2 regions of the Anoxybacillus kestanbolensis genome follow, and region 1 is predicted to be linked to the other one. Evidence: predicted binding sites of a transcription regulator. Region 1 holds the regulator's gene; the other holds the start of a gene.
The links. Region 1 encodes NrdR, which represses ribonucleotide reductase genes. Its sites were predicted from a motif close to AACACNATATATNGTGTT; they were not measured.
Positions count from the first base shown of each region.

Region 2: BO219_RS05795 (vitamin B12-dependent ribonucleotide reductase) is a predicted target of NrdR. The motif match lies at 4,565-4,582, and genes of this name have one in related genera.

Region 1 covers NZ_MQAD01000013.1:127,205-133,907, forward strand. The annotation lists gene BO219_RS09210 (glyceraldehyde-3-phosphate dehydrogenase) at 106-1,134, shown strand; gene speD (adenosylmethionine decarboxylase) at 1,376-1,750, shown strand; gene BO219_RS09220 (cytosolic protein) at 1,826-2,218, shown strand; gene nrdR (transcriptional regulator NrdR) at 2,281-2,751, shown strand; gene BO219_RS09230 (replication initiation and membrane attachment family protein) at 2,785-4,182, shown strand; gene dnaI (primosomal protein DnaI) at 4,193-5,125, shown strand; gene ytxC (putative sporulation protein YtxC) at 5,188-6,042, shown strand; gene thrS (threonine--tRNA ligase) at 6,337-6,703, shown strand, end outside.
Region 2 covers NZ_MQAD01000005.1:661,989-668,691, forward strand. The annotation lists gene BO219_RS05780 (patatin-like phospholipase family protein) at 1-236, opposite strand, end outside; gene mntR (transcriptional regulator MntR) at 311-739, opposite strand; partial or broken gene splB (spore photoproduct lyase) at 809-1,820, opposite strand; gene BO219_RS05795 (vitamin B12-dependent ribonucleotide reductase) at 1,929-4,490, opposite strand; gene BO219_RS05800 (lipoate--protein ligase family protein) at 4,652-5,488, opposite strand; gene BO219_RS05805 (rhodanese-like domain-containing protein) at 5,616-5,987, shown strand; gene gcvPB (aminomethyl-transferring glycine dehydrogenase subunit GcvPB) at 6,021-6,703, opposite strand, start outside.

The DNA of each region.
Region 1 (6,703 bases):
TGCCCTTTTTTTATTTTTTTATAGCATAAACACTTTAAAAATGTTATACTATTTTTGTGTATAACAGATAAACAGTATAACACATATATTGAAAGGGGCTATATAATGAAAGCGAGAGTAGCGATTAACGGGTTCGGACGCATTGGACGTATGGTGTTCCGAAAAGCTATTATGGACAATGATGTTGACATTGTAGCCATTAATGCGAGCTATCCGCCTGAAACGTTAGCTCATTTAATAAAATATGATTCGAACCATGGTAAATTTGATGGGGATGTCGTTCCTGTTGAAGATGGTTTAATTGTAAATGGAAAAAAAGTACAACTATTAAATTCACGTGATCCACGACTATTACCGTGGGGAGAGCTTCAAATCGATATCGTTATCGAAGCAACGGGAAAGTTTAACGCAAAAGAAAAGGCGATGATGCACGTCGAAGCGGGAGCAAAGCGTGTTATTTTAACTGCACCAGGAAAAGATGAGGATGTCACGATTGTAATGGGAGTCAATGAACATATGCTTTCTCCAGAGCACGTCATCATTTCAAACGCTTCATGTACAACAAACTGTTTAGCGCCCGTTGTGAAAGTGCTTGATGAAGCGTTTGGCATCGAAAATGGACTTATGACAACTGTTCATGCCTACACAAACGATCAAAAAAACATCGACAATCCACATAAAGATTTACGTCGAGCACGTTCATGCGCACAATCGATCATTCCGACAACAACAGGTGCGGCTAAAGCGTTAGCACTTGTATTGCCACATTTAAAAGGAAAAATGCATGGTATGGCATTGCGCGTTCCAACACCAAACGTTTCACTTGTTGACGTCGTTGTCGATGTGAAAAAAGATGTCACAGTCGATGAAGTGAATGAAGCGTTTATGCAAGCAGCTCGTGGGGAGTTAAAAGGCATTTTAGACGTGACGATGGAACCGCTTGTATCCATTGATTTTAATACAAATCCACATTCTGCGATTGTTGATGGGTTATCGACAATGGTGATCGAAAATCGAAAAGTAAAAGTGCTAGCGTGGTATGATAATGAATGGGGCTATTCATGTCGCGTTGTTGATTTAACAAAACTAGTTGCGAAACAATTGTTAAAAAATGAAACGGTTGCGATGTCATAACGCTGGGGTTCCCAGCGTTATTTTTCTGCCCATTTGATAAAAAAATAAAAAACGATATTGAAAAAAATATATAAACGAAGTATACTATGTTTCGTGAACTTCTTGAACGCGTGGTAATGTGACTACTTAAAGGGTTAGGACCTCTTTGGACTAACTTTCCCCCGTGGTAGTTATACATTCCAGAAAGCAAAAGAAATTCATCGTTTATTTTTTTAAAAATTTATAAAAGGGGGATACGATCATGGATACAATGGGTCGTCACGTTATCTCAGAACTTTGGGGATGCGATTTTGATAAGTTAAATGACATGGAGTTTATTGAAAAAACATTTGTTGATGCAGCGTTAAAGTCTGGTGCTGAAATTCGTGAAGTTGCGTTTCATAAATTTGCACCACAAGGTGTTAGTGGCGTTGTTATTATTTCTGAATCACATTTAACTATTCACAGTTTTCCAGAGCATGGTTACGCGAGCATCGACGTGTACACATGTGGGCATCTAGATCCAACGATTGCAGCTGACTATATTGCAGAAGCATTAGGTGCACAAACGCGTGAAACAATTGAATTGCCTCGTGGTATGGGTCCAATTGAAATTAAACAAGCAAAAGCTTTATAATAAAGTGTAAGAGGAAAAGAGGTGTAGATTCTGCACCTCTTTTTTATCATTCATTGAAAAGTGAGGAGACGAACAGTGAAATGGAAGCATATATTAACAAATCATAATGAAACATCTGAACGTCATCCGGATGAGCAGCTAAAAAGCCGTTATTACAAAACGACACAATCCACTGCATTACAAGTAGTGAAAGAAATGTTTGAACAGATGGACGGGTGTCACATTGTTGCCGTCTCAGCAGAACGAGGAGAAATAAGTGTATCACTCACGAAAGGAAGAAAAGTATTTATCGTCGCAACTATTGTTTCTGTTCGTCCATTTGAAACAGCTATTGATTTTTCAGTTACGACAGAAACAAAATGGTTTCCAATTGACTTCGGATTTAGTCGCCAACTCATTATTCGTTTATATGATCAATTAGAGAAAAGACTCCCATATATCGGATCGGGAATATATGGGGATAAGTAGTTGTATATCCGCCTTGTTTTGTCTACTATAAAAGTAAAATTACTGCTAGGGAGCTGATACATATGAAATGCCCGTCGTGTCACCACAACGGAACGCGTGTGCTCGACTCGCGTCCTGTTGATGAAGGGCGTTCTATTCGTCGCCGTCGTGAATGTGAACGTTGCCATTTTCGATTCACAACGTTTGAAAGGGTGGAAGAAACACCGTTAATTGTTGTGAAAAAAGAAGGAACGCGAGAGGAATTTAGCCGTGAAAAAATTTTGCGTGGTCTTATTAAAGCGTGTGAAAAGCGACCGGTTGCGCTTGAACAGCTAGAGGAAGTCACGCAACAAATTGAACGAGAGTTGCGCAATAGCGGGATCAATGAAGTGAAAAGCGAAACGATCGGTGAAATGGTGATGGAACGCTTGTCCAAAATTGACGAAGTCGCTTATGTTCGTTTTGCTTCTGTATACCGCCAGTTTAAAGATTTAAACGTCTTTATCGAGGAATTAAAAGAACTAATAAAAAAAGAACAAGGAGAAAGGGCATAATATGCTCTTTTTCATATGAAGAAGGTCGATAATATGGAATATAGCTGGAAAGAATTAATTGCGGTCGACCGATATATTGTCCACGCCAATGGTGTTTTAAGTGAACTAGATCGGAAAGTATTGACACTTTTATATCAACCGTTAATTGGTGCGCAAGCGTATAGTTTATATATGACGTTATGGAGCGAACTTGAGCAAACACGCTTATGGAGTGAAGAGACGACACACCATAGTTTAATGGCAATTATGCAATGCAGTTTGCCAACGATATACGCTGAACGTTTAAAACTTGAGGGAATCGGGTTGTTAAATACGTATATGAAGCGAACGAATGCAGATGATGAACGCGTATTTATTTACGAGCTTCGCCTTCCCCTTACACCAGAACAATTTTTCACTGATGGTGTGTTAAATGTATTTTTATATGATCGTGTAGGAAAAACGAAATTTCAAAAGTTGAAAAAGTTTTTTTCTGATCGTGCTATCGATCGCACTTCTTTTGTACCTGTGACGCGCTCATTTCACGATGTATTTTCATCGATCCAGCCTGAAAAAATGATTCATAAGTTAGGCGACGAAGCGAAACAAGAAGTAACGCTCCAAGACGGGCATCAGTATATAGGAAAAGAACAAGCGATGTATACGATGCAAGATGATATATTTGATTTTGACGCATTTTATGCAGGACTGTCTCATCATCTCGTCCCACGTCGTGCGATTACTGCAAAAGTGAAAGATGCGATCAAAAAGCTAGCTTTTTTATATGGCATTGGCCCGCTTGACATGCAAAAAATTGTGATGAGCGTCATCGATCCCGCAGAACAAATTGATATCGAATCATTAAGAAAAGCGGCGCAAGAATGGTATCAATTTGAACGTGGTGAGGCGCTTCCGCGGCTATATGATCGCGTGCAACCGTTAGCGGAGCGGACGATGGCGCATGTCGAGCCAAAAAACGAAGAAGAATATTTAATGAAACAGCTCGAAACCGTTTCACCGAGACAATTACTCATGGACTTTTCTGGTGGAGCTGAACCAGCGTTAGCGGATTTGCAGCTAATTGAAGAAATGATGTTTAAGCAAAAACTGCCACCAGGCGTCATGAATGTACTTATTTATTACGTTATGTTGCGTACAGATATGAAGCTTCCGAAAAAATATGTAGAAAAAATTGCTAGTTCGTGGGCGAGAAAAAAAGTGCGTACGGTCAAACAAGCGATGGAATTGGCGAAAAAAGAAGCGCGTGAATACGAAACATTTATGAAAGAAAAAGAGAAAAAAGGGTCGAAAAAGCCGATTCGTACTGAGATGTTGCCAGATTGGTTACAAACAGACTATTCACAATTTGAACGAAAACAAATGAAATCGGAAGAAGAGCTAGAACAAAAACGGCGCGAGTTGGAAGAACGGTTGAAAAAGCCGAAAAGTTAGGGGATAAATGATGAAACCAATTCGGGAAACTATCCACCATTTGATGAATCGTCATGATTTTAAAGAGCGATATGAGGCGATGAAACGCGATATTTTAAACGATCCACACGTTCAATCGTTTTTACGTGGTCATGATGTGACAGATGCGATGTTAAATCGCCATCTTGGCAAATTGTATGAGTTTGTACAACAAAGTAAACATTGTGAGCGTTGTTCAAGTTTAGAACAGTGTCCTAATTTGCTGAAAGGTTATACACCACATTTAATTTGGCAAGGGAAAAACATTGATGTGCAATACGAGCGCTGTGCTCGCAAAGTGCAAGAAGATGAACGAAAAAAACAACAGTCGCTCATTCGTAGTTTGTTTATCCCGCGTGATATGTTACAAGCATCATTTGATAAGCTAGAAACGGACGATCTTGGACGTATTGAAGCGATCGAACTTGCGAATACATTTGCATCGACGTATGAAGTAGGTAAACGAATAAAAGGGTTATATTTATATGGGTCATTTGGAGTAGGAAAAACATACTTGTTAGCAGCGATGGCGAATGAATTAGCTCAAAGACATATTGCTTCATTTCTTGTGTACGTGCCGGAATTTGTTCGTTCATTAAAATCATCTCTTCAAACGGATGCGTTTCAAGATACGATTGAATATGCAAAACAAGTCCCTGTGCTTATGCTCGATGATTTAGGGGCAGAACTTATGTCAAGCTGGTGGCGCGATGAGGTTCTCGGACCAATTTTACAATATCGCATGCTTGAACATTTACCGACATGTTTTACATCGAATTTCGATTTAAAACGTCTGACGCATCATCTTGCCCACTCACAACGAGGAGAAGAAGAACAAGTGAAAGCGGCGCGAATGATTGAGCGAATTGTCTATTTAGCTACTCCGATCGAAATGAAAGGAAAAAATCGACGAATCGAAATGTGATAAACGTTCGGTGTTCCCCATATATATAAAACAAGCATGTTTTTGGAAAAGGGGGGGCACCGTTGATTTATATCGTATTTCAAGATGGACAAGATGCACAACGGTTATTTACGGAATTAAACAAAGCACCGCAACCATATGGGAAGTTGCTTTACGATGACAAGACGATTACCGTTTTTTTTCATGAATCAGATGCGTCGCACATGCGGGCATTATTCATTCCGATTTTGACTTCATGTATCATTCGTGCATTTGAAGCACGTTGGATTTTATCAATTATTTCACGCACGTTTTTTTATGAAAATGAAGAAGAACAACAACAAATTTTACAGCTTACTTACTCGTTTATTGACGGGGAAAGGTACGACTATCGTCTCGGAAAAAAAATGAGTACGCCGCGCGAACAACTTATTGCTAAATCTCTACATGAATGTTTACATGAAGGCGTATTTTCATTTGAGTCGCTTATGACTTTTCGTTTAAAGCCATATTATGATCGGCTTATGCATTATGTTGAATTAGCGATTGATGAATACAAACTAGAACAAGAATATCAAGCGTTCGTGCAATTGCTGCGCGAAATTGTTTCATCACGACAGCCACAAATGAACGTCCTTCATTTAGTATATGAAAATGATACGTTTCAATTTTTCGACGATTGCTTTTTTCACTTATCTTCTCAACAATTAAAGCAGTTTATTGATCGTCGTCTCATGGTGAGTCAGCCGATGTACATTGATACATCTGTATTAGCACCACTCGTGTCGATGGCACCGGAAAAAATATATATGTATACAGATGTCACAGATGTAGGGATGATTCAAACGATTCAAAATGTGTTTCAAGAGCGAATAGAGCTTCGAACACCTCTTGATTTTCCAAAAAAATATGCTTATAATGACATACATAATGAATAAGGTCAAAAGTGATGATGAGGACATGGGTGTATTTTTACGGTTCACAGAGAGGGAAGGCATAGGCTGAAACCTTCCTAACACGAAAAATGCACTTACCACCTCTAAACTTCAGCAGTGAACAATGGGACGATTACCCGTTTAGTAATTGCTGACGGTTTGCGCCGTTATCGAAATGAAGCCGTTTATACGCTCGTTTTGTATTTGTATAGACGGAAAGAAGGGTGGAACCACGAAGCCAACTCGTCCCTCGTTTTTGGGACGAGTTTTTTATTTTTAAAAAAGGAGTGAGTTGTTTTGGAAGATGTAGTAAAAATCACATTTCCAGATGGGGCAGTAAAGGAGTTTCCAAAAGGAGTAACAACGGAGGATATTGCAGCATCCATTAGCCCAGGCTTGAAGAAAAAGGCGATTGCAGGAAAGCTAAATGAGCGCATGATCGATTTACGCACACCGATTGAAGAAGATGGCGCCATTTCAATTATTACACAAGATATGCCAGAGGCGCTTGACATTTTGCGTCATAGCACAGCGCACTTAATGGCGCAAGCGGTGAAACGACTATATAAAAATGTAAAACTTGGCGTTGGACCTGTTATCGAAAATGGTTTTTACTATGATATTGATGTCGATGTCCCAATTACAGCAGAAGACTTACCAAAAA
Region 2 (6,703 bases), on a different contig from region 1:
GCATACGGAATGATCGTACGTCGCTCATCGAGAAAATCCATTAAATTGAGATCATCCATGATGTTCAATATTTCTTTACTTGTAAACCCCGCTGCAATAAATGAAGCGATGAGTGCCCCTGCACTCGTACCAGCAAGCCGTTTAAAGCGAAAACCTTTTTCTTCAATTGCCTCATATGCCCCAATGAGCGCAAAACCTTTGACCCCTCCGCCTGAAAATACACCGTCAATCTCCATCCTCTTCCCTCCTCGCCATATATGTATGAACAACGAGAAGAGTTGAGCATAAAAAAACAAAAAAGAACAAGCGTTTATGCCTGTTCTTGCTCATTCTGTTTTTGAATGTTGCGAAGCGCTTCAAGACGTGACCGATCTTCTTCAAAATATTGTACTAAGTCACCGATGCGATCAATCGCATTCCAACTTAAATGATGTTCAATTCCCTCAACATCGCGATAAATATTTTCTTCATCTACACCAATGAGACGCATAAATTGTTCCAGTAGCTCATGGCGATACACAAGCCGCTTGCCGATTTTTTTGCCCTTTGGTGTAAGGACAAGTCCACGGTACTTTTCGTATACTAAATATTCGTCTTTATCGAGTTTTTGCACCATTTTCGTCACAGAGGAGGGATGAACGGACAATGCCTCGGCAATATCTGATACACGGGCATATCCTTTTTCTTCAATCAATATATAAATTTGCTCAATATAATCTTCCATGCTTGGTGTTGGCATACGTTTCCCTCCTAAACAAACATCCGTAATCATTATGATTATAACATGTTTACCAAGCATGACAACTATTTACGTAAAATATTCAATCGTTGCTTCGGGAAAAAATTGTGCAATGTAGGAGCGAATTGTGGCATTCAGCTGGTTCGCCTCTTCATCTTGATACACATATTTTCCAATTCCGTATCGTCCCCATTTACATTTTCGCTTCGTTTCATCTAGATCGAGCTTCGTTTTCGGATACCGTTTTTGAATGACTGTTTTTGCTGGTTTCGTGAAGCGATGTTGTATTAATTCAAACGTTAAATTCGTTAAGTCAACATCTCGCAAATTAGCATGTAATCGTTCAAATAGCTCAAAATACCCTTCTTCCCAGCCGTCATGCATGTAAATTGGCGCGACGATAAAGCCGAGCGGATAGCCGGCGTGCGCCACTTTTCGTGCCGCCTCTAACCGTGCATCAAACGAAGATGTCCCCAATAACATACCGTGAATTGACGCTAAAACGAAAGCGTGTTTTTCCGTTATGTTTTGCATCAAGCAAATGGTCGACATGTTCATATTTTGTAACAAAGCGAAGCCGTCCGTATTCCGTTTCACCAATAAATTCAATCGCTTTTTTTAACGCATGCGTTAAATGGTCGATGCCGACAATATCAGACGTACAAGCAGCCTCAAAACGCGTAATTTCTGGAGCGCGTTCATCAATATATTTTTTCGCTTGGGTAAAAATATCATCAAGATTGACGTACACACGAATGTAAGGTTTGCTTCCAAGCGTCGTCTGTAAATAACAATAATGGCAATGCCCCATGCATCCTGTCGCAAGCGGAATCGCATATTCTGCCGATGGTTTAGATGTATCAAACTTTAATGTACGTCTGACACCAACAACGAGCGTAGATTTTGCGTTTCGGTACTGTTGGAGTTCCGTATCACCTGGGATTCCACGCACTTGGTTATGCGATGTCGTTTCGCGTATGTCAATATGCATACGTTTAAATTTTTCATATAACTCTTTGCCGAGCGGATAATGAAGCGCTTCGGGCTCAAAATAAACAAGCTGAGGAATAAATGATTTCATTCGATCACCTCAATGTTAGTATGTTTGATTGTCATGAGGTGATGAAATACAATTTTTGTTATTATTCATAATAAAATAAGGAACGGGTTTTTCCCGTCCCTTTTTACATTATAAACCACATTTTAATTGCGCTCCGCAACTTGTGCACGTGTTGCAGCCACCGATTTCTTCGACCGTTCCTTCACGGCATACCGGGCAAATGTTGCCGACTTCTGAACCGATCGTGACGTCCGTTGCGCGTAAATCTGGAATCGTTTCAACAAGCGCAACAGCTCGTTTTTTCGGTTCTTCTGGAAGGAGCTCCAGTTGTTCTTCAACCGCATGTTCTTCCGCTTTTAATGTTAATACTTGCGCATCGCGGCTACCGTCGACATAGACTGTTCCACCTTTTGCGCCGCCTCGCCATAACCGCTCGTACACTTTTTGTACTTGCTCAACCGTATAGCCGCGCGGGGCATTTACCGTTTTCGAGAGACTTGAATCCACCCAACGTTGAATAATGCACTGGACATCGGCATGCGCTTCTGGCGATAAGTCCATGGCGGTTACAAACCAATGCGGCAAGTTGTTCGGATCCGCTTCTGGATGTTTATCTAAATATTCTTGAACGATATCCGCCTTCACTTCAATAAACTTGCCTAGACGGCCGCTTCGATAATAAGAAAAGGAAAAATATGGTTCAAGTCCTGTGGACACGCCGATCATTGTCCCTGTGGATCCAGTCGGAGCAACCGTTAATAAATGCGAGTTGCGAATGCCGTATTTTAAAATATCTTGGCGAATATCGTCCGGCATTTTTTTCATATAACCGGTGTGAATAAACGCTTCGCGCAATTTCATCGTTTCTTCTTCCGTTTCGCCAACTAAAAACGGAAAGCTTCCTTTTTCTTTCGCAAGCTCAATCGACGCACGGTATGCCGTTGTCGCAATTGTTTTAAACAGTTCGTCAACTAACTGATTTCCTTCTTTCGAACCGTACTCTTTCTCGCAATAAATGAGCAAATCAGCTAAGCCCATCACGCCAAGACCGACGCGGCGCTCCCCAAGCGCTTGCTTTTTATTTTCCTCAAGGAAGTATGGGGTTGCATCAATAACGTTATCTTGCATACGGACACCGACTTCAACCGTCCGCTTTAATTTTTCATAATCGACAACTTTCTTCTCCTTATCCACCATATTCGCCAAATTAATTGCAGCTAAATTGCACACAGAATAAGGTGCGAGTGGTTGTTCACCACACGGATTTGTTGCGACTACTTTTTGTCCGTACGCTCTTGCATTCGTCATGTCGTTGGCGTTGTCGATAAAGAAAATGCCTGGTTCTGCAGAATACGTTGCGCAAATGTTAATGAGCTTCCATAGCTCTCGCGCGCGAATTTTTCGATAGACGCGAACGCGATAGCCCATTTTCTCCCATTCGCGCACATCGCCGACTTCGTGCCATTTTTCGTTGTAGATGCGCATTTCTTCTTCTGAATACGTTTCAACATCTGGGAAGCGCAATTCGTATTCTTCATCGTTTTCTACTGCCTGCATAAACTCTTTCGTTAAGCAAACAGAAATGTTCGCTCCTGTTAAAAAGTCCGGATTGTGCACGCTATACGTACCGCCTGTCCGCAACTTTTCTTCCGCGTCTTTAATAATTTTTTCGCTAAAACCCCCGTATCCTGGGATGTTTTTATAGTTGACGATTCCTTGATACATCGCGCGCTCTTGTTCAGTAAGTGGCGTAAACTTTAATTTTTCTCTCGCTGCTTTTTGAATGCCTTCATCCTCTGTATTTTCAAGCAAGTAGCGCAAAATGCGCGGATTTTGCATTTTTGAAATAATAAATTCAATAATGTCCGGGTGCCAATCGGCTAGCATAATCATTTGAGCGCCACGGCGCGAGCCACCTTGTTCGACAAGATGGGTTAGTTTTGCAATGTCGTCTAGCCATGACACCGATCCGGACGATTTTCCGTTCACTCCGCGCGCGAGTGTATTGCGTGGACGAAGGGTCGAACCGTTCGTTCCGACACCGCCACCGCGGCTCATAATTTCCATCACTTGTTTTCGATGTTCAGAAATGCCTTCGCGAGAGTCTTTCACAAACGGCATGACGTAACAGTTAAAGTACGTCACTTCTGTCCCAGAACCTGCTCCGTACAGTACGCGTCCAGCTGGAACAAAATTCAGGCTGACGAGCTGTTCATAAAACTTTTCAAACCACTCTTTTCTTTTTTCTTCTGTTTTTTCAACAGCGGCTAGCCCGGTTGCGTTCCGCTTTGCAATTTGCTCATAAAAAATTTCAAGTGGCTTTTCAATGACATCGAGCGAGCGAACAACAACGCCTGTTTTCGCTTCGTCTCCTTCCAACACATGACGATACTCTTCTTCAACGAGCACGTGTGCTTTTTTATTTTCCCAGTCCAACTCAACGATAAATCCAAGGCCACGCGCTGGAAACTTCGGATCTTCCTTTACCGTTAAAACGACAAAGTCCCCAACGCTTAACGTCAACATTTCCGTATCTTTAAACGAATAGCGATCAAGCATCACTAAACGCGACACACCCTTATATGTAATGTGCATCTCAGGGGTAATCGGGTGCACTTGTGGAAAGAGACGAATATCTTCGTTCAACTTGTCCACATTCACCGTCATTTTTTCAGAAAACGCAACCGTCATTTTTTTACCTCTCCTCTACCAACATAATCTTACTATATTAAACTACCATATATCGACAACAATAATCAATAAAAAAATCAATATATAGTATGATTTTTTAAAAATCACATACTACATATTGATAATTAAGTCAAGCATTTTTTATTTGTCAAGAGAAAAATTTACCGTTTAAAATTCCATTCATCTGTTTCGTATTTGTTTTTCGCTAGTTGCTGAACGTAGAAAAGCTCATCATCTGTTAATTCATATCGTTCAAGCTGAACATTTAACCCTTTTTCAAATCCTTTGAAAAACGCTTCTTTTGCCTCATTGATCGTAATGTTTCGATCCGTTAATTCATTAATGGCGACTGCTTTGTTTTTAAAGTTTTGCCTTAATCGTTCTTTCACTCTTTCATTCGGATACTTAAATAGACTAAAGAGCATGTCTTCGTCTAAATCTAATAAAATCGATCCGTGTTGTAAAATGACTCCTTTTTGCCTCGTTTGAGCGCTTCCTGCCACTTTTCTTCCTTCGACAACGAGCTCATACCAAGACGGTGCATCAAAACAAACAGCCGAGCGCGGATTTTTTAAATCTGCTTTTTCTTCTTCTGTTTTTGGCACCGCAAAATACGCATCAAGCCCTAGAAAGCGAAATCCTTCTAAAATGCCTTGTGAAATGACACGATACGCTTCCGTCACCGTTTGTGGCATAGCTGGATGCGATTCAGACACGATAACGCTATACGTCAACTCTTGGTCATGAAGCACACCGCGTCCCCCGGTTGGACGTCTAACAAAACCAAGACCATACTTTTTGACCGCTTCCATATCAATTTCTTTTTCCACTTTTTGAAAATAGCCAATCGAAAGCGTCGGTGGATTCCAACCGTAAAACCGAATCGTCGGCGGAATTTTTCCTTCGCTATGCCATTCTAACAACGCTTCATCAAGCGCCATATTAAACGCTGGAGAACAATTGCCTGAGTCAATAAAACGCCATACTTCTTTTTCCATCTACTCCACCCTTTCCTCTATCATTTTATAGTGTAACAAACATAATAAGTCAATGGAAAATGCTTTGCTTCTTGCCTAAAACATTTATATAATAGACATGGCAACGATGAAAAAAAGGAGGGGCATCATGACAATCGCTCTTATTATTCTCGGAGCAATTATTGTGTACGCGGTCATTACATACTTTTACCAAAAGCGAATCGTTCAAACGTTGACGGAAGAAGAGTTTCGCGCAGGCTATCGAAAAGCACAACTCATCGATGTTCGCGAACCCGATGAATACGCGGCAGGTCATATTTTAGGAGCTCGTAACATTCCGCTTTCTCAATTACGTTTACGCATGAAAGAATTGCGTAAAGATCAACCAATTTACTTATATTGCCAAAGCGGAATACGTAGCAGTCGCGCGGCACAAATGTTGTATCGCAACGGCTATCGGGATTTATACCATTTAAAAGGCGGATTTAAAATGTGGACAGGAAAAGTAAAGAAAAAATAAGGTGCCAAGCCTACACGCCTGGCACCTTTTGTTTTACTTCTGGTAACGCAAAATTGGTTTGCGAGCAGCCGTCGTTTCATCTAAACGTTTGACGACCGTTGTATGTGGCGCTTCTTGGACGATTTCTGGCGTTTCTTCCGCTTCTTTTGCGATTTGAATCATCGCATCAATAAATGCATCAAGCGTCTCTTTTGACTCAGTTTCGGTCGGCTCGATCATCATGCACTCTTCGACGATGAGCGGGAAATAAATTGTCGGTGGATGGTAGCCGAAATCAAGGAGACGTTTCGCAATATCAAGCGTACGTACCCCTAATTTCTTTTGTCGCTTTCCTGACAAAACAAATTCGTGTTTGCAATGACGGTTGTATGGCAAGTCGTAATACTCAGCCAATCGGCGCATCATATAGTTGGCGTTTAATACCGCATATTCTGTCACTGCTTTTAAGCCATCTGGCCCCATCGAACGAATATACGTATACGCACGAACGTTAATGCCAAAGTTGCCATAAAACGGCTTCACACGCCCGATCGCTTGTGGTCTATCGTAGTCGAAATAGTAGCCGTTTTCTCCCTTTTCCACCGTTGGCTTCGGTAAAAACGGAATGAGATCCGCCTTCACGCCGACAGGACCTGAGCCAGGGCCACCGCCACCGTGTGGACCGGTAAACGTTTTATGAAGGTTTAAATGCACAACGTCAAAGCCCATATCGCCAG